DNA from 3 places in the Pseudomonas sp. NPDC087803 genome. Region 3 is predicted to be linked to each of the others. Evidence: predicted binding sites of a transcription regulator. Region 3 holds the regulator's gene; each other region holds the start of a gene.
The links. Region 3 encodes FliA, which starts transcription of late flagellar genes. Its sites were predicted from a motif close to CTAAAGTTTNNNNNNNNNNNGCCGNTAA; they were not measured.

Region 1: the regulator FliA is predicted to act here: its motif matches at 3,747-3,774, upstream of ACIOUG_RS20685 (methyl-accepting chemotaxis protein).
Region 2: the regulator FliA is predicted to act here: its motif matches at 1,830-1,857, upstream of ACIOUG_RS12615 (methyl-accepting chemotaxis protein).

Annotation. Positions count from the first base shown of each region.
Region 1 covers NZ_JBIUVO010000051.1:23,284-29,911, forward strand. The annotation lists gene ydcS (putative ABC transporter substrate-binding protein YdcS) at 1-147, opposite strand, end outside; gene ACIOUG_RS20670 (gamma-aminobutyraldehyde dehydrogenase) at 233-1,690, opposite strand; gene ACIOUG_RS20675 (LysR family transcriptional regulator) at 1,821-2,735, opposite strand; gene ACIOUG_RS20680 (tellurite resistance TerB family protein) at 2,928-3,650, shown strand; gene ACIOUG_RS20685 (methyl-accepting chemotaxis protein) at 4,016-5,638, shown strand; gene ACIOUG_RS20690 (chemotaxis protein CheW) at 5,638-6,156, shown strand; gene ACIOUG_RS20695 (CheR family methyltransferase) at 6,153-6,628, shown strand, end outside.
Region 2 covers NZ_JBIUVO010000018.1:19,540-26,167, reverse strand. The annotation lists gene ACIOUG_RS12625 (inorganic phosphate transporter) at 1-337, opposite strand, end outside; gene ACIOUG_RS12620 (transporter) at 537-1,559, opposite strand; gene ACIOUG_RS12615 (methyl-accepting chemotaxis protein) at 1,972-3,594, shown strand; gene ACIOUG_RS12610 (hypothetical protein) at 3,705-4,151, shown strand; gene ACIOUG_RS12605 (ATP-binding protein) at 4,283-5,458, opposite strand; gene ACIOUG_RS12600 (PepSY domain-containing protein) at 5,620-5,925, opposite strand; gene ACIOUG_RS12595 (sterol desaturase family protein) at 6,090-6,628, shown strand, end outside.
Region 3 covers NZ_JBIUVO010000084.1:1,411-8,038, reverse strand. The annotation lists gene flhA (flagellar biosynthesis protein FlhA) at 1-1,565, shown strand, start outside; gene flhF (flagellar biosynthesis protein FlhF) at 1,577-2,917, shown strand; gene fleN (flagellar synthesis regulator FleN) at 3,031-3,861, shown strand; gene fliA (RNA polymerase sigma factor FliA) at 3,858-4,598, shown strand; gene ACIOUG_RS24800 (chemotaxis response regulator CheY) at 4,765-5,136, shown strand; gene ACIOUG_RS24795 (protein phosphatase CheZ) at 5,154-5,942, shown strand; partial or broken gene ACIOUG_RS24790 (chemotaxis protein CheA) at 5,997-6,628, shown strand, end outside.

The DNA of each region.
Region 1 (6,628 bases), on a different contig from region 3:
ACGTTCGATGTAGCCCGGCCAGGCCACGATATCCAGCTGACCTTCGCCGGCGCCGACAGCCTTCAGCGGCTCGGCAGCTTGCAGGCTGGCGCTGGCCAGCAAGGCTGTGGTGATTGCACTGAGCAGTGCGGTCTTGTGCACGAACATGGTTGAACCCTCTTCTTTAAATTATGGTCGGGGCAGTTGTGAACGCGGTGAAGCCATGCCGTTTTGCGGCTTGTTATTAGCGTAGTCAGAGATGCTGGCCGTGGCGGGCCATGATGTGCCGCACCACGCTGTAGTCCTGCAACGAATCACTGGATAAGTCTTTGCCGTATCCAGAGCGTTTCAGCCCGCCATGGGGCATTTCGCTGACCAGCATGAAATGGCTGTTGATCCAGGTGCAGCCGTACTGCAAACGGGCGGCGACCTGCATCGCCTTGTCCAGATTCTGCGTCCATACCGACGACGCGAGGCCGTATTCGGAGTCGTTGGCCCAGTCCACCGCTTGCGCGAGTTCGTCGAAGCGGGTCACGGTCACCACCGGGCCGAACACTTCGCGCTGGACGATTTCATCCGTCTGTTTGCAACCGGCCAGCAACGTCGGCTGGTAGAAGAACCCGGCGCCGGAATGCACCGCTGCGCCGGTCACCCGCTCGATATGCGGCTGGCCGAGGGCGCGCTCGACGAAACTGGCAACACGGTCGCGTTGGCGGGTGCTGATCAGCGGGCCGATCTCGTTGTCGGCATCGCGCTTGCCGGCGAAGCGCAGGCTGCTCACCGCTGCGCCGAGCTCGGCGACCAGTTTGTCGTGAATGCCTGCTTGCGCGTAAATCCGGCACGCAGCGGTGCAGTCCTGCCCGGCGTTGTAGTAACCGTAGGTGCGCACGCCGTCGACCACCGCTTGAATATCCGCATCGTTGCAGACGATCACCGGGGCCTTGCCGCCGAGTTCCAGATGCGTGCGCTTGAGGGTTTTTGCCGCCGCCTGAAGGATCTTCTGCCCGGTGACGATATCGCCGGTCAGCGAGACCATGCGCACCTTGGCGTGCCCGACCAGATGGCTACCGACGCCTTCACCGCCACCGCAGATGATGTTGATCACTCCGCGTGGCAGGATCTCGGCCAGTGCTGGCGCCAGTGCGAGGATCGACAGCGGCGTGTGTTCGGATGGCTTGAACACCAGGGTGTTGCCGGCGGCGAGGGCGGGAGCGATTTTCCACGCGGCCATCATGATCGGGTAGTTCCACGGCGCAATCGAGGCCACCACGCCAAGCGGATCGCGGCGCACCATGCTGGTGTAACCCGGCAGGTATTCGCCGCTGAGCTGACCGGTCTGGCAGCGCACGGCGCCGGCAAAGAAGCGGAACACGTCGACGGTGGCGGTCAGATCGTCCTGACGCGCCAGGTGCAGCGGCTTGCCGCAGTTCAAGGATTCGAGGCGGGCGAGGTAGTCGGCGTGTTTTTCCACCGCGCTGGCGATGTCCAGCAGCAGGTTGGAGCGTTGTTGCGGCGTGGTGCGCGACCATTCGGCAAAGGCGCGATGGGCGGCGAGGATTGCCGTTTCGACTTGCTCGGTGCTGGCCTCGGCAATGTGGGTGAGGATTTCACCGGTGGCCGGGTTGAGGATCGGTTCGACAAAACCTTGCCCGGCGACCAGTTCGCCGTCGATCAACAACGCGGTACACATCGGGGTCTGCACGCCAGCCATTTTCCGCGATCTCTTTTCTTGTGTGGTCATCGTTGCTCCCGTGCCCGGGAGCCGACCGTCTTATAGATGCAGCAAGACTAGTGCGCGGCTCCGAGGTCGACAAATTCTAAATACTGAAGGTGGCATTCGATTAAATAGATGGCTTGCGTCCGCCGTGCGGCTGCTCGCGGGCCACGGTCAGAAATGGATCGACCAGAGCGGGGCGCGCAGTACCGCGGCGCCAGGCCAGACCGACGTCGAGGGTCTGGTTGAGGTCGGCAATCGGCCGCGCTTCGATGATGTCGCCCTCCAGTGACCACGGGCGGTAAGTCATGTCCGGCTGGATCGATACGCCCAGACCAGCAGCGACAAGGCTTCGCACGGCTTCGGTAGAGGCGGTGCGCAGGGTGATCTTCGGTTGCAGCCCGGCGCCGCGCCACAGGCGTTGGGCGTTGCGATCCATTTCGTCGACGTTCAGTTGAATCAGCGGCTCGCGAGCGACGTCGGCGAGGTTGATGCTGTCGTGCTCCAGCAAAGGATGCTGGGCCGGCAGCCACAGACGGTGCGGCGAGTGGGTCAGCACTTCGGTCTGCAGGGCGTGACGGTCTTCGAGGTTGGAGAGGATCAGCACGCCGACATCGATCTCGCCGCTGACCAACAGGTGCTCGATGTAGGGGCGCTCGTCCTCCATCACCCGGATCTCGACATTGGGGTAGGCGCGCTGAAAACGGGTGAGCAGATCGGCGAGGTAGTAACCGGCGACCAGACTGGTCACGCCGACAATCAACTGCCCGGCGACCTGATCGGTGCTCTGTTGCAGGCTGCGCTTGGCGTTATCCACCGTGGCCAGAATCAGGTGCGCCTGCCGCAGGAACTGGTGGCCCTGGTGAGTCAGGGTCATGCCCTTGGCGTGGCGGCTGAACAGGCTGACGCCGATTTCCTCTTCCAGTTGCTGGATCGCCAGGGTCAACGTCGATTGGGAAATGAACGCGGTTTGCGCCGCCGCGGAAATCGAGCCGGTCTCGGCTACCGCGATGAAGTGACGGATCTGACGCAGTGTCATCATGAGCAGGGTACCCGGTGGGCGGTTTTTATAGATTGGCTGGAGTGTATATCTATTTTCACGAAGGGCTATTGCCAGTGCCTGTGCAGGAAAGTGAGCAACATCTGGAAGCACACTCGCCGGCCGCTCTGGGGCACTTTCGAACTAGGCTGAGGGCCTGATAGATCCGGATAACCCCAGTTTTGGAGGCGGAACATGAACACCCGTGGATTGCTCGATCAACTACTCAAGTCCGGCCAGGATCTGTTGCAGAACAAGGCCGGTAGCGCGCAGAACAAACCGGCGGCTGGTGGCCTGGGCGGTTTGCTTGGTGGGTCTTCAGGCGCTGGTGCGCTGGGTGGCCTGCTCTCGGGGGCGGGCGGTGGCGCATTGGCTGCCGGGGCGATGGGCCTGCTGCTCGGCAGCAAAAAAGCGCGCAAGGTCGGCGGTAAAGTTGCGGTCTACGGTGGCCTCGCTGCCCTTGGTGTGCTGGCCTATAAGGCTTACGGCAACTGGAACGCGCAAAAAGGCACCGCCCCACAAAACGAACCGCAGACGCTGGATCGACTGCCACCCGCGCAAGCCGAGCAACACAGCCAGGCGATTCTCAAAGCCCTCGTTGCAGCGGCCAAAGCTGACGGCCACATCGACGACCGCGAGCGCCAGTTGATCGAAGGCGAGTTCACCCGACTCGACAACGATCAGGAACTGCAACACTGGCTGCACGCCGAACTCAACAAACCCCTCGACCCAGCCGATGTCGCCCGCGCCGCCAGTACGCCGGAAATGGCCGCGGAGATGTACATCGCCAGTGTGATGCTGGTGGATGAGGAAAGCTTTATGGAAAAGGCCTATCTGGAAGAGTTGGCGAAGCAGCTGAAGCTGGAGCCGGGCTTGAAGGTAGAGCTGGAGAAACAGGTGCGCCAGGTGTCGTTATAGAACTGCACGAACACGGTACTCATGTAGGAGCTGCGGCACGCTGCGATCTTTTGATTTTTAAAACCAACATCAAAAGATCGCAGCGTGCCGCAGCTCCTACAGGGTTTTGGGCCAGAGCCGAATTTTGCAGGAGTGAGCCTGCTGGCGATTGCGTTTCCAGCCTCACAACGACAGCGATGGCCGATCCAGCGCCCCCTTTTGCCGTTTCATCACTGGCACGCCAGCCCCGGATTGTCGGACAGTCCCACCCCAGAGCCTTCCCGCCCACCACGTCGGGCGGGCCCGAGGGTTAAAAAGCGTCTTATAAATGAAACACCGCCCTCGGCTATACTCCCCGCATTTCGACTTAGGCACGAGGAATCACTGTGAAGAACTGGACGTTGCGCCAACGCATTTTGGCGAGCTTTGCGGTGATTATCGCCATCATGTTGCTGATGGTCGTTGTCTCGTATTCACGCTTGCTGAAGATCGAGGCCAGTGAAAGCAGCGTGCGTGACGACGCGGTTCCCGGCGTCTATTACAGCTCGATGATTCGTGGCGCCTGGGTCGACAGCTATCTGCAGACCCAGGAACTGCTGGGACTCAAGGAAGGGCAGGGCATCAGCAGCGAAGACGCGGCGGACTACAAGGCGTTTGAGACGCGCCTGCAAGAGCAGATGGCCAACTACCGCAACACCGTCACCACCGACGAAGACCGGGTCGAGTTCGCCGCGTTCGAGAAAGACCACGACGTCTACATGCAGATCCAGGATCAGGTGCTCGACCTGCACAAGCGCAACCTGGAAGCCGAAGCGGTCAAGCTGTTCACCGAGAAGCTGACCCCGGCCTGGTACACCGGTCGCATGAAACTCAACGACATCATCGGTGAGAACAAGAAAGTTGCCGATCAGGCCATGGCTAACATCGACGAGGCGGTAGCGGCGGCCAAGGTCAGCATGTTCGTCTCGCTGTTGGTGGCGGTGCTGGCGGCCGGTGCCTGCGGTCTGCTGCTGATGCGCGCGATCATGGCGCCGATGAACCGCATCGTGAAGATTCTCGAAATTATGCGTACCGGCGACCTGAGCAGCCGTCTGAACCTCGATCGCAAGGACGAGTTCGGCGCGGTGGAAACCGGCTTCAACGACATGATGGCCGAGCTGACGTCGCTGGTGTCCCAGGCCCAGCGTTCCTCGGTGCAGGTGACCACTTCGGTGACCGAAATTGCCGCCACCTCCAAGCAGCAACAGGCCACCGCCACCGAAACCGCGGCCACCACCACTGAAATCGGCGCGACCTCGCGGGAGATCGCTGCCACCTCGCGGGATCTGGTGCGCACCATGACCGAAGTGTCCACCGCCGCCGATCAGGCCTCGGTGCTTGCCGGTTCCGGCCAGCAGGGCCTGGCGCGCATGGAAGACACCATGCATTCGGTGATGGGCGCGGCCGATCTGGTCAACGCCAAACTGGCGATCCTCAACGAGAAGGCCGGCAACATCAATCAGGTGGTGGTGACCATCGTCAAGGTCGCCGACCAGACCAACCTGCTGTCGCTCAACGCCGCCATCGAGGCCGAGAAGGCCGGCGAATACGGTCGCGGTTTTGCCGTGGTCGCCACCGAAGTGCGGCGTCTGGCGGATCAGACCGCCGTCGCCACTTACGACATCGAACAAATGGTCCGCGAGATCCAGTCGGCGGTGTCTGCCGGCGTGATGGGCATGGACAAGTTTTCCGAAGAAGTGCGCCGGGGCATGGCCGAAGTGCAGCAGGTCGGCGAGCAGCTGTCGCAGATCATCCATCAGGTGCAGGCGCTGGCGCCGCGGGTGTTGATGGTCAACGAAGGCATGCAGGCCCAGGCCACCGGTGCCGAACAGATCAACCATGCGCTGGTGCAGTTGGGCGACGCCAGCAGCCAGACCGTCGAGTCTCTGCGTCAGGCCAGTTTCGCCATTGACGAACTCAGCCAGGTGGCCGTCGGGCTGCGCAGTGGCGTTTCGCGATTCAAAGTCTGATGAGCGAAATCACCGCCAAACGCAGCGCTGCGCCCGTGGCGAAGCAGGCGTTGTTCCTGCTGTTTCGCATCGGCAGCGAGCGCTACGCCTTGCGCGCCACCGAGGTGGCGGAAGTGCTGCCGCGCCTGCCGTTGAAGCCGATTGCCCAGGCGCCGAACTGGGTCGCCGGGGTGTTCGCCTACCGGGGAGCGGTGGTGCCAGCGATCGACCTCAGTGCGCTGACCTTTGGTCATCCTGCCGAGGCGCGCACCAGTACCCGGCTGGTGCTGGTGCATTACCGCCCGGATGAACTGCAGCCGCCGCGCTGGCTCGGGCTGATCCTTGAGCAGGCGACCGACACCCTGCGCTGCAACCCCGAAGATTTTCAGCCGTATGGTCTGGACAATCGCCAGGCGCCGTACCTCGGCCCGGTGCGCGAAGATGCCCAGGGGCTGGTGCAGTGGGTGCGGGTCAACGACTTGCTGGATGACGCGGTGCGCAGCCTGCTGTTTCCGGCGCCGCTCGAGGCGCAGTCATGAGCAGCGACCAGCGTTTTTTCGATTTCCTCAAGGAACGCATCGGTCTGGATGTCGCTTCGGTGGGCCCGGCGATCATCGAGCGGGCGGTGCGTCAGCGCACCACGCTTTCGCAAGCGGCGCACAGCGATGAATACTGGCAACTGCTGCAAGGTTCGCGTGACGAACAGCAGGCGTTGATCGAAGCGGTGATCGTCCCCGAAACCTGGTTTTTCCGTTATCCGGAATCCTTTGCCACGCTCGGCAAGCTGGCGCGCAAGCGTCTGGACCAATTGAACAATATGCGCGCGCTGCGCATCCTCAGCCTGCCGTGTTCCACCGGCGAGGAACCCTATTCGATTGCCATGGCCTTGCTCGATGCCGGTCTCAAGCCGCATCAGTTCAAGGTCGACGGCATGGACGTCAGCCCGCTGTCGGTGGACAAGGCGCGGCGGGCGCTGTACGGCAAGAACTCGTTTCGCGGTCAGGATCTGGA
Region 2 (6,628 bases), on a different contig from region 3:
AATTGAAGAACCCCGACCAGACCACCGCCACATTCGGCGGCAGCGAGTGGGTGTAAATCACTGTCGCGACCGCGTTGGCGGTGTCGTGGAAACCGTTGACGAACTCAAAGCCCAGCGCAATCAGCAGCGCCACGCCGAGCAGCAGAAACGGGGTCCAGGTAGTGACGGTGGTGCCCAGTTCATGCATGTCGTGCATCAGGCTGTAAGCGGTGAACAACATCCCCATCGCGAGCACCGCGAAAAAGATCACGTAGGTGAACGGGCCGGTTTTCTTGTCGAGGGCGGGCCTGCCACTGGGGGCGGACGCCTGGCGGGCGGTCAGGGAGGGAGTAGCCATGAGCGGACAATCCTGAGCGAGGGAAGGAGTGTTGGTCATGATCGTTGCTAAATATTACAGAGAGACTGCGGCAGGTCAGTGTTTGGCGGATTAGCTCACCGCTGATCTGATAGTGAAAATCAAAAGATCGCAGCCTGCGGCAGCTCCTACAGGTTTACCGTGCCCTGTAGGAGCTGCCGAAGGCTGCGATCTTTTGATCTTAATAATCCCCGCGCTTGCGGAAGGCCCAGCGCCCGGCAATCACGGTAAACGTCACCACCAGCGCCACCAGAATCCAGAACCCCTCGGGATCTGTCGCCAGCGGCACGCCCCCCACGTTCATCCCGAAGAAACCGGCAATGATGTTGATCGGCAGCGCCAGCACCGTGACCACGGTCAGGGTGAACAGTGTGCGGTTGCTCTGTTCGTTGAGGTTGGCGGCGATTTCTTCCTGGAGCAGTTTGATCCGTTCGCCGAGGGCGGTGAGGTCGTTGATGATCAGCGCGAACTCCTCGGTGGATTTGCGCAGCTCCTTGACGTCCTCCTTCTGCAGCCACGGCGGCGGCCGGTTGAGCAGGCGCAGCAGCGAACCCGGCTCCAGCGCCAGCAGCCGTTGCAAACGCACCAGCACCCGGCGGTTGGCGCCGAGTTCGGCGCGGTTGGTCGACAGGCGCGAGGAGAGCAATTCGTCCTCGACCTGATCGACGCTCATGCTGGTCTTGCGCACGATCTGCGTCAGCACTTCGCCCTGATCGCGCAGCAAGTGCACCAGCAGTTCCGACGGCGAACGAAAGCATTCACCGGCCTTCACCGACGAACGCAATTTGTCCACCGAGTGCAGCGGTTGCAGGCGTGCGCTGACGATCAGTTTGCTGCGCACGCAAACCCACAGCGTCGACACGTCCGAGGAGACCATGCTGCTGAGGTTGAACACCACGTCGTTGACCACCGCCAGCAGTGCCGAGTCGACGTGCTCGATGCGCGTCGAACGCGAACCTTCGTGCAGTGCTTCAAAAAATTCTTCGGGCAATTGCAGATGACTTTTCATCCAGCGCTCGCACGCGGCGTGCGCCAGGTTCAGGTGCAGCCAGAGGAATTCATCAGTGTCGCTGTCATCTTGCAGACAACGCAGGGCGGTCGCCGAATCGACTTCGCGGCCACGTTCACCGGGACGAAAACGGAAGCCGTAAAGCAGGCCGAACAAATCAGGATCGCGATGACTGATATCGAGGCTGTGGTTCATGGAGGCTCGCTGCGAGGAGGGCGCGTCGGTCGCGGAATGGCAGGTTCACTGAGCCGCATCATCGCAATCACACATGACGCTTGTGTGACTGCAAAATGACAGTGATCGTGATCATTACCGGCAATCCTGTGGGAGGGGGCTTGCTCCCGAATGCGGATGATCATTGAGTGATGATGTGGATGACACGTCGCTTTCGCGAGCAAGCCCGCTCCCACCCTGTGCCATGGTCGATCACAGTCTCTTAATTCACCTACCAATGGTCGGAATTTCTTCAAGAAGCGCTCTGGTACGCCGATCAAGCTTGGGTTACGTTGCGCGCGCTTGGCTATGAGCCAAGGCTCGCCGACACGGATGTCCGGCAAAATTCCACGCCTTACCGGGCGTGCCTCATCCCTGTCCTGAGTATCTCGCGATGCTGCAAAAATCCCTGAGAGCACAAATTCTCGCCCTGCTGAGCGGCAGCCTGCTGGCGATGCTGTTGATCGCACTGGCCTGCTTTCATTTCCTGTCCAATGGCGTGCAGAACTACAGTCAGTTGATCGCCGGCCCGTTGCACACCTCGCAACTGATCGACGAGGCCAACCTGCAATTCAAGGTGCAGGTGCAGGAGTGGAAAAACGTCTTGCTGCGCGGCAAGCAACCGGCGGACCTGGCCAAATACTGGAGCCAGTTCGAAGATCGTCAGCGCGATGTGCAGAACATTCTCGGTGAACTGGCCGGCCAGAAAGGCCTTGAGCCGGCACTGAAAACCCGCATCGAACGTCTGCGCGAAGAGCACCGCCAACTCGGCAGCGCCTACCAGAAAGGCCGCGATGCCTACGTTGCTGCCGGTGCCGATCCAACGGCCGGCGACAGCGCCGTCAAAGGCGTGGACCGCGCGACCAGCGATCAGATGAGCGAACTGGTCGCCGAGCTGCGCAAGCAGGGCACCGAACAGTCGGCGCAGATCAGCGCCAGTGCCGACCGTACTGTGTTGCTGGGGATTCTGGTGATGCTCGGTTCTGGTCTGCTGATCGGTTTGCTGAGCCTGTGGCTGGTCAACCGCAACCTGATCGACCCGATCCGCAAGCTGATCGATTACGTCACCCAATTGAGCCGTGGGCGCCTCGCCGAGCGTGTCGCCAACGACCGTCAGGACGAGCTGGGCAACCTTGCCGCCGCCGCCAATACCCTGCGTGATTTCCTCGCCGAAACCTTCAGCCACCTGCAACGCAGCGCCAGTGATCTGGACAGCGCCAGCGGCGAGTTGAATGCGATTGCCACGACCATGGCCGGCGGCACCAACGAGCAGTTCAACCGCACCGACCAAGTGGCGACGGCAATGAACGAAATGTCCGCCACCGCCCAGGAAGTCGCCCGCCATGCGGCGGACGCGGCGCGGGCTGCCGACGATGCCGACCAGTCTGCCCAGCAGGGTGAAAAGGTCATGCAGAGCACCATCCACAGCATCACCCAGATGCGTGGCGAAATTGCCAACACCGCCACGGTGATTCGTCGCCTGGAAACCGACAGCGGCCGCATCGGCAAGGTGCTGGAAGTGATTCGCGGCATCGCCGAACAGACCAACCTGCTGGCGCTCAACGCGGCGATTGAAGCGGCGCGGGCCGGTGAAGCCGGACGCGGTTTTGCGGTGGTCGCCGACGAGGTGCGCAACCTGGCGCAGCGTACGGCCGAGTCGATCATCGAGATCAACCAGATCATTCAGAATGTGCAGACCGGTGCCGTGGACGCTGCGCAAGCGATCGAAAGCGGTCAGGCGCGCAGTGATGAAAGCGTCGAGCAAGTGACCCAGGCCGGTGCGATGCTCGAGCGCATTACCCACGCCGTGGAAGCGATCCGCGACATGAACCGGCAGATCGCTACCGCCGCCGAAGAGCAGACCTCGGTCGCCGAAGACATCTCGCGCAACCTGACCGAGATCACCTCGATCGCCAGCACCAACCTCAACAGCGTGCAGCGCACCGAAAGCGCCAGCCAGAACCTGCATGGCCTGTCCGGGCAACTCAATGAAGTCACCGCGCGCCTGAGCGCCTGACGTCAGCCGACGTGTACCGGTTCGGTTACCGAGTCGGTACACAGTCGATCTCAAATCGCCGCGACTGCCGCCGATGGCCGGTTATCTATAACCGGCATTGGAGCCATCCCATGGTCAGCATCACCTCTGTTTCAATCAATCAGACCGTCACCACCGCCACCAGCAAAACCAAGATCAGCGACGCCAGTGACGACACCTCAACCAGTGCAACCAGCAGCGCGGGCGTCAGTGCCGATACCAGCAAAGTGGCGGCCGGCGGGGGCGCGGCTCCGGCGGGCGACAGCAGTTCCGACAGCAGCGGTGAGTCGGATTCGGTGAAAGAACTGCGCAAGCAGATCGCCGAGCTGCAAAAGCAATTGCAGGAACAGCAGCAGGCGCTGCAAGCGGCTCAGGCCAAGCAGGAAGACGCTGATGCCAAGGCTGCCGACGTGGCCTCCGCCGAGGCGCAAATCTCCAGCACCTCGGCTTCGTTGCAGACGGCCACGGCGGCGTTGTTGCAGGCGTTGCAGGATTCCGGGTCGAGCAGTTCGGGGTCGTTGGTCAGCACTTCGGCCTGATTCCCAAAGGCACTGAAAGTCCAATGTGGGAGCGGGCTTGCTCGCGAATGCGGAGTATCAGCCACTGAAAATATTGACTGACACGACGCCTTCGCGAGCAAGCCCGCTCCCACAGGGATCTGTGGTGTGTTTCAGGTGGTTGGCAGGCTGAAGGTGAACAGCGTGCCGCTTTGTGCGGTGGACGCGACGTGCAAACGTCCGCCGTGGGACTGGGCGATCTGGCTGGCGATGTACAGCCCCAGGCCAAGCCCGGCCTGTGGCGTGCTGACGCTTGGGCGCGAATAGGGCTGGAACAGGTGTGGCAGGATCGCCTCAGGAATATGCCCCTGGTTTTTCACCGCCAGCATTAACGCACCGTGCTCGACCTGGGCGATGACTTCGATAACCCCCGCCGGGTCGCCATGGGCCACGGCATTGGCCAGCAGATTCGACAGCAGTTGGGCAATCCGCGCACGGTCGCAGGACACGCCCTGCAAGTCGCCGATGGTCGCGTGAATCGTGCGCCGGGGGTGCACGTTGCGGATCTCCGTCACCACTTGCTGCACGGCGTCGGTCAGATCCGCGCAGGGCTGGATAGCCACCGGAATGCCTTTGCCCAATCGCCCGCGAGCAAAGTCGAGCACGTCATCCACCAGCCGCGTCGCCCGTTGCGCACTGCCAAGGATATTGCGTACCCGTACTTCGATGGCGGGATCGGGGTGCTTGCGCAGGAGCATTTCGGCGCCGGCGCTGATGGCGAACAACGGGTTGCGCAAGTCATGGCCGAGCACGGCGATGAACTGTTCGCGCAACTCGGCGGTTTCGCGCTCCTGCAACAGCGCTGTTTCGGTGCGTTGCGCGCTTTCCTCGGCTTCGATCTGCAACGCGAGCATCCGCGCGAAAGACTCCATGGTGCTCTGGATAGTGCTGGACCTGAGCTGCGCCGGGATCGGATCGAGGGCGCAGATGGTGCCGAAGAACCGTCCGTCAGTGCGGAACACCGGCACCGAAATATAGCTCTCGAACTGGTACATCCGCGGGGTGTGATGTTCGCGGTAGAGCGGGTCTTCGCTGGCCTTGTCGATCACCACCGAGACATGCGACTGGCGGATTTCGTGGCACAGGGTGGTGACCACATCCAGCTCGCCGCCGACCTGCAGGCCGAAATCCAGTTGATCGAGCACCGCACACGTCGTCCACGATTCCTCGGTGACCCGCGCCACGGCGGCGAAGCGCAGGCCGGTCAGTTCGCGGATGACCTGAAGGATGGCCGGCACCGCGCTGATGCGCCCGATGGTGGCGATGTCTGCTGCTTTGCTCTGCCCCATGCCCATCGTTCCCGGCTGCGTTCGTCGATTAATGGGGGCCATACTAGCGGTCTGATGGCAGCTTTGGCATCCCTTCAGGCGGTATTCGCGTGATTTGCCGACCGGCAGACGCAAAAAAGCCGCACGACCTGTTGATCGTGCGGCTTTGCTTTGGCGGTGTATCAGGTGTCTTGCTTGTTGCTCAGCACCTTGCCGGTGGTGGCATCGAAGTCGACGTCAAACTCTTTGCCATCGGCGGTTTTCAGCTCGACCTCATACTCGTAACCGTTGAAGTGGTTATCCAGGTCGGTGTCGGTGATGGTCGCACCCGGGTGCAGTTTCAGTGCTTCGGCGTTCATCGACTCCAGCGACTTGATCTTGCCTTCCTTCACCAGTTGCGGGATTTGGTCGACGCGCACATCAGCCTGGGCCAGGCCAGCGGTGAGGGTCAGAGCAGCGGCGGAGAACAGGGCAGTCAAAGTTTTCATCGTTTCGTTCCTTGGGTATCGAATGGGGTTGATCTGTTGCAGTGGGGCCAGACTAACCAGCGCAACTTAATTCACCCTTAAATGGCCTTGTTCGATTGCGTCGTTTGTTCAATTGCCGTTCGCCGCGCGCTCGCATGCTGTGCCTTCGATCAACGGAGGTGCACATGAAACGCAGGGTTGCCGGGTTGTACGCGCCAGTGTTCTGGGGCGGATTCATCGGGTTTGGAGTTTGGGTGTCGCAGGTGTCGACGTTGTGCTTGTTGCCGCTGTTTGTCAGCGCGCTGCTCGTTTCGTTTGTTGCCGAATGGTTGCTGCCGTATGAGCCGGGCTGGAACCATCCGGCCGGTGACCGGCGCCGCGACATCCTGCACGCATTAGTCAACGAAGCACTGAATGCACTGGGCCTGCTGGCATTGCCGGGCCTGGTAACGCTTTTTGCGATTGACGGCGCATGGCCACGGGAGTGGCCGTTATGGCTGCAGCTGGCGCTGGCGATATTCATTGCCGACGCCGGAATCAGCCTGATGCATTACGCCAGCCACCGCGTGGCGTGGCTATGGCGGCTGCACGCGGTGCATCACAGTGTCGAGCGACTGTATGGCTTCAACGGTTTGATGAAACACCCGCTGCATCAACTGCTGGAAGCGACGTCGGGGCTGCTGCCGTTGCTGGTGCTGGGCATTCCCTCGCAGGTCGCGGCGTT
Region 3 (6,628 bases):
CGCAAGAGGCCGAGTTTTACGGTTCGATGGACGGTGCCAGCAAGTTCGTCCGGGGTGACGCCATCGCCGGCCTGCTGATTCTGTTCATCAACCTCATCGGCGGTATGGCTGTCGGTATCTTCCAGCACAACATGACCTTCGCCGACGCGGGCAAGGTTTACGCCTTGCTGACCATCGGTGACGGTTTGGTGGCGCAATTGCCATCACTGTTGTTATCGACAGCAGCAGCGATCATGGTGACCCGTGCTTCCGGCTCGGAAGACATGGGCAAACAGATCAACCGGCAGATGTTCGCCTCGCCCAAAGCCTTGGCGGTGGCTGCTGGTCTGATGGCGGTCATGGGCCTGGTGCCGGGCATGCCGCACTTCTCGTTCCTGAGCATGGCCGCGCTGGCTGCCGGTGGCGCCTACCTGTTCTGGAAAAAGCAGAACGTCGCCAAGGTGCAGGCGCTGCAAGAGGTTCAGCGTCAGCAGGAACTGCTGCCGTCGCCGGCCCGCGCCATGGAAACCAAGGAGCTGGGCTGGGATGACGTGACGCCGATCGACATGATCGGCCTGGAAGTCGGCTATCGCCTGATCCCGCTGGTGGATCGCAATCAGGGCGGTCAATTGCTGGCGCGGATCAAGGGCGTGCGCAAGAAGCTCTCGCAGGATCTGGGCTTCCTGATGCCGACCGTGCACATTCGCGACAACCTCGATCTGGCGCCGAGCGCCTACCGCCTGACGCTGATGGGGGTGATCCTGGCCGAAGCCGAGATCTACCCGGATCGCGAACTGGCGATCAACCCGGGGCAGGTCTACGGCACGCTCAACGGCATTACCGCCAAAGATCCGGCTTTCGGCCTGGAGGCGGTATGGATCGAAGTCAGCCAGCGCGCGCAGGCGCAATCGCTCGGTTACACCGTGGTCGACGCCAGTACCGTGGTCGCCACGCACTTGAACCAGATTCTGTACAAGCACTCCAGCGAGCTGATCGGCCACGAAGAAGTGCAGCAACTCATGCAATTGCTGGCCAAAAGCTCGCCGAAACTGGCTGAAGAGTTGGTGCCGGGTGTGGTGTCGCTGTCGCAGTTGCTCAAAGTGCTGCAGGCGCTGCTGGCCGAACACGTGCCGGTGCGCGACATTCGCAGCATCGCCGAAGCCATCGCCAACAACGCCGCGAAGAGTCAAGATACCGCCGCTTTGGTGGCCGCAGTACGCGTCGGGGTATCTCGCGCCATCGTCCAAAGCATTGTAGGCACTGACTCCGAGCTGCCTGTGATCACCTTGGAACCAAGGTTGGAACAAATATTGCTCAATAGTCTGCAGAAGGCAGGACAAGGCTCGGAAGAGGGCGTTCTGCTGGAGCCAAGCATGGCCGAGAAGCTGCAGCGTTCGCTCATCGAAGCGGCGCAGCGTCAGGAAATGCAAGGTCAACCGGTGATCCTGTTGGTAGCAGGCCCGATCCGCGCGATGCTCTCGCGCTTTGGCCGCCTCGCCGTCCCGGGACTGCATGTGCTGGCCTACCAGGAAATACCGGACAACAAGCAAGTGACCATCGTTGCGACAGTAGGGCCCAACGGCTGAGGTAGTGGTTTATGCAAGTTAAGCGTTTCTTTGCCGCCGATATGCGTCAGGCCATGAAGCTGGTTCGTGATGAGCTGGGCGCTGATGCCGCGATCATTGGCAACCGCCGCATTGCCGGCGGTGTCGAGCTGACGGCGGCACTGGATTACAAATTGTCGGCGCTGGCGCCACGGGTTCCGAACATGGAACTCGAGGACGAGCTGCGCAAGACTCAGTCGCGCATCGTCACCGCCCAGGCCGAGCTGAGCCTGCGGGGCGAAGCCGATGGCAACACCAATCGCCAGTTGTTCGCCGGGCTGCCGTTGACGGCCGGCCTGCCGCTGACCGCTGCCGAACCGTTGAGCGAACCGACCTATGCCGCCCCGGCGCGTCCGGCTCCGGCACCTGCGCAGGCGTCCGCCGGCGTCGATCCGCGTGCGCTGGATTCGATGCGCTTCGAATTGAACAGTCTGCGTGAGCTGATGGAAGTGCAGCTCGGCACCCTGGCCTGGAATCAGCTGCAAGGCAGCCGTCCGGCCCAAGCCAATCTGTATCGCCGTCTGCAACGCATCGGTCTGTCCGGACCGTTGTCGCGCGATCTGCTGGCGATGATCACCGACATCGAAGAACCGCGTCAGGCCTGGCGCATGCTGCTCGCGCACCTCGCGCGGATGATCGCGGTACCGGAAGTCGAGCCGCTGGAAGAGGGCGGGGTGATTGCCATGGTCGGCCCGGCCGGCATGGGCAAGACCACCACCCTGGCCAAACTCGCTGCGCGCTACGTGCTTAAGTACGGCGCGCAGAACGCGGCGCTGGTCAGCATGGACAGTTTCCGCATCGGCGCGCAGGAACAACTCAAGACCCTGGGGCGGATTCTCAATGTGCCGGTTACGCACGTCGATCCGGGCCAGTCGCTGGTACAGGCGCTGGATCCATTGCTGCGCAAACGCGTGGTGCTGATTGACACCGCTGGCTTGCAGGCCAGCGACCCGGCACTGCGCATGCAGCTGGAAAGTCTGGCCGGGCGTGGCATCCGTTCAAAAAATTATCTGGTCCTGGCAACCACCAGCCAGAAACAGGTTCTAACCGCCGCTTATCACAGTTACAAGCGTTGCGGGCTTGCCGGCTGCATCCTGACTAAACTGGATGAGACGGCCAGCCTCGGCGAAGTGTTGAGCCTGGCGATCAGTCATGAATTGCCGGTCGCGTACCTGACCGACGGCCCACGGATTCCGGATGATCTGCATCTGCCGCGCCGTCATCAATTGGTCAGCCGCGCCGTCAGCGTGCAAATGCAGGAAGAACCCAGCGAAGAAGCCATGGCTGACATGTTCGCTGATATCTACCACAGCCCGACCAAGCAGGTTGGCTGAGGTAATGAACAGTTTTTGTACCTACATCGATGGTCTGCCATGCATTGTTCCGGTTGAGAACGCGCAGCCAGTAATGTGGCCTCCGTCTATGCAAGACAAGGTAAAGAAATAACATGGGCAGCATGCATCCCGTACAGGTGATCGCGGTGACCGGCGGCAAAGGTGGCGTCGGCAAGACTAACGTGTCAGTGAACTTGTCTCTGGCGCTGGCAGAGCTTGGCCGTCGGGTCATGCTGCTGGACGCCGATCTGGGGCTGGCGAACGTCGACGTTCTGCTGGGACTGACCCCCAAACGCACTTTGGCCGATGTCATCGAAGGCCGCTGTGAGCTGCGCGACGTGCTGTTGCAGGGCCCCGGCGGGATCCGCATCGTGCCGGCCGCTTCCGGCACCCAGAGCATGGTGCACCTGAGCCCGGCACAACACGCCGGTCTGATTCAGGCCTTCAGCGACATCGGCGACAACCTCGATGTGCTGGTGATCGACACCGCTGCGGGTATTGGTGACTCGGTAGTCAGTTTTGTCCGCGCCGCGCAGGAAGTGTTGCTGGTGGTCTGCGACGAGCCGACCTCGATCACCGACGCCTACGCGCTGATCAAACTGCTCAACCGCGACTACGGCATGAACCGCTTCCGCGTCCTCGCCAACATGGCGCAGAGCCCGCAGGAAGGCCGCAACCTGTTCGCCAAGTTGACCAAGGTCACGGATCGCTTCCTCGACGTCGCCTTACAATACGTCGGCGCGGTGCCGTACGACGAAAGCGTGCGCAAGGCAGTGCAGAAGCAGCGAGCGGTCTATGAAGCCTTTCCGCGTTCCAAGTGCGCGCTGGCGTTCAAGGCGATCGCGCAGAAGGTCGATACCTGGCCGCTGCCTGCCAACCCGCGCGGTCACCTGGAGTTTTTCGTCGAGCGCCTCGTGCAGCAAACGGCAGGGCCTGTGCTATGACCGCCAGCGGTATGAACTACTACAAGAAGTCAGCACGTGACGCGCAGTACGAGTTGATCGAGCGTTACGCGCCACTGGTCAAGCGCATTGCCTATCACCTGCTGGCGCGCTTGCCGGCGAGTGTGCAGGTGGAAGACCTGATTCAGGCCGGGATGATCGGCCTGCTCGAAGTCTCGACCAAATACGACGCCAGCAAAGGCGCCAGTTTCGAAACGTACGCGGGCATCCGGATCCGCGGCGCGATGCTCGATGAAGTGCGCAAGGGGGACTGGGCGCCACGCTCGGTTCACCGCAACACCCGTATGGTCAGTGACGCAATTCGTTCAATTGAAGCTAAAACCGGCCGTGATGCTAAAGATCACGAGGTTGCGGCCGAACTCCAATTGAGTCTCGACGATTACTACGGGATTTTGAATGACACCCTGGGCAGCCGCTTGTTCAGTTTCGACGACCTGTTGCAGGACGGCGAACACGAAGGGCTGCACGAGGATGGCGCGAGTGCTCATCTTGAGCCGTCACGCGATCTGGAAGATGAACGCTTCCAGGCGGCGCTGGCGGACGCGATTGCCAATTTGCCGGAGCGTGAGCGACTGGTGTTGGCGCTGTACTACGACGAAGAGCTGAACCTCAAGGAGATCGGTGAAGTCCTTGGCGTCAGTGAATCGCGGGTCAGCCAGTTACTCAGCCAGTGCGCGGCCCGTTTGCGGGGGCGTTTGGGGGAGTGGCGAGCGCGCTGAAGGCAGTGTGGGGACACTGCGAACGAGGCTGGTGCGGTGATGAACGGCACCGGTCTTGCTCTGTTGTGCTCCAGACAGTCTTCGAGTGCTGCGCCGATTGATTGAAGTGGCGCGTCCAGGTGCTGGGCGCGTTTAAGACTGCTTGGAGGTCGAATTGAACAAAGACATGAAAATCCTCATCGTTGATGACTTCTCAACGATGCGGCGGATCATCAAGAACCTGCTGCGCGATCTCGGGTTCACCAACACCGTCGAGGCCGACGATGGCACTACCGCCATTCCGGTACTCAACAGCGGCAGCATCGACTTTCTGGTAACGGACTGGAACATGCCGGGCATGACCGGTATCGACTTGCTGCGCCACGTGCGTGCCGATGAAAAACTCAAGCATCTGCCCGTGCTGATGGTGACCGCTGAAGCCAAGCGCGAGCAAATCATCGAGGCTGCTCAGGCCGGTGTGAACGGCTACGTGGTCAAACCTTTCACGGCTCAGGCGTTGAAAGACAAAATCGAGAAGATTTTCGAACGCATCGGCTGATGACGCGCGGGGGAGCTATGGAGCATAACGAATCTTCACAGGGCGATTTCGAGTCGACCCTGAAAAAACACGCGGTCGAACTGGTCGAGAGCCTTGAAAAAGGCAGGTTCGGCGACGCTGTGCAACTGATCCATGAGCTCAATCAGACCCGTGACCGCGGCCTGTATCAGGAAGTGGGCAAGCTCACACGCGAACTGCACAGTGCGATCGTCAATTTCCAGATCGATCCGCACATGCCGCAGGCCGAGGAAGTGTCGCAAATCACCGACGCCACCGAACGCCTGGGCTATGTGGTCAAGCTGACCGAAGCCGCGGCCAACCGCACCATGGATCTGGTGGAAAGCGCCACGCCGGTGGTCAATGGCCTGGCCGATGAAGCCCAGGCCTTGAGCACCGACTGGGGGCGCTTCATGCGTCGTGAAGTCGGAGCTGAAGAGTTCCGCGAGCTGGCGCGCCGGGTCGACGGTTTTCTGTCACGCAGCAGCACGGACAACCGTGCGGTGTCGAGCAACCTCAACGACATCCTGCTGGCTCAGGATTACCAGGACCTCACCGGTCAGGTGATCAAGCGTGTGACCCAACTGGTCACCGAAGTCGAAAGCAATTTGCTCAAACTCGTACTCATGGCCAGTCAGGTTGACCGCTTTGCGGGCATCGAACACGACCGTGCCGCGATGCTTGCGGAAAAAGATCCACAAAAACATCTCTCGCAGGGTGAAGGTCCGCAGATTCATGCCGATAAACGAGAAGACGTTGTGTCCGGTCAGGACGATGTGGACGATTTGTTATCCAGCCTTGGATTCTAGAGTTTTGGAATTTTAGGTTTTTTGGGTTTTTAGACCTGTAGGAGCACCCCATTAATGAGCTTCGGCGCCGATGAAGAGATCCTTCAGGATTTCCTGGTTGAGGCCGGCGAGATTCTTGAGCAACTGTCCGAACAACTGGTCGAGCTGGAAAGCCGCCCGGATGACGCAGACCTGCTCAACGCAATTTTTCGCGGTTTCCACACTGTAAAAGGGGGCGCCGGCTTCCTTCAGCTCAACGAGCTGGTGGAGTGCTGTCACATCGCCGAAAACGTGTTCGACATCCTGCGCAAGGGTGAGCGTCGCGTTGATGCAGAACTGATGGACGTGGTGCTTGAAGCACTGGACGCGGTGAACAGCATGTTCAGCGAAGTCCGTGAACGTGCACCGATCACGGCGGCCACTCCGGAACTGCTGGCCGCGCTGGCGCGTCTGGCCGAGCCGCAAGCGGCCGACGAAGCCCCGGTTTCGCCAGTGGCCGAGATGATCGAAGAACTGGTCGTCGAAGGCGACTCGAGCGATTCGGGCGACATCACCGATAACGAATTTGAACAGCTGCTGGATTCGCTGAACGCCGTCAAGGCCGAAGCCGAAGCCCCGGCCGCTGCTGCACCGGCGCCGACTGCCGATACGGCTGCCAGCGATGAAATCACCGACGCTGAATTCGAGTCGTTGCTCGATCAGTTGCA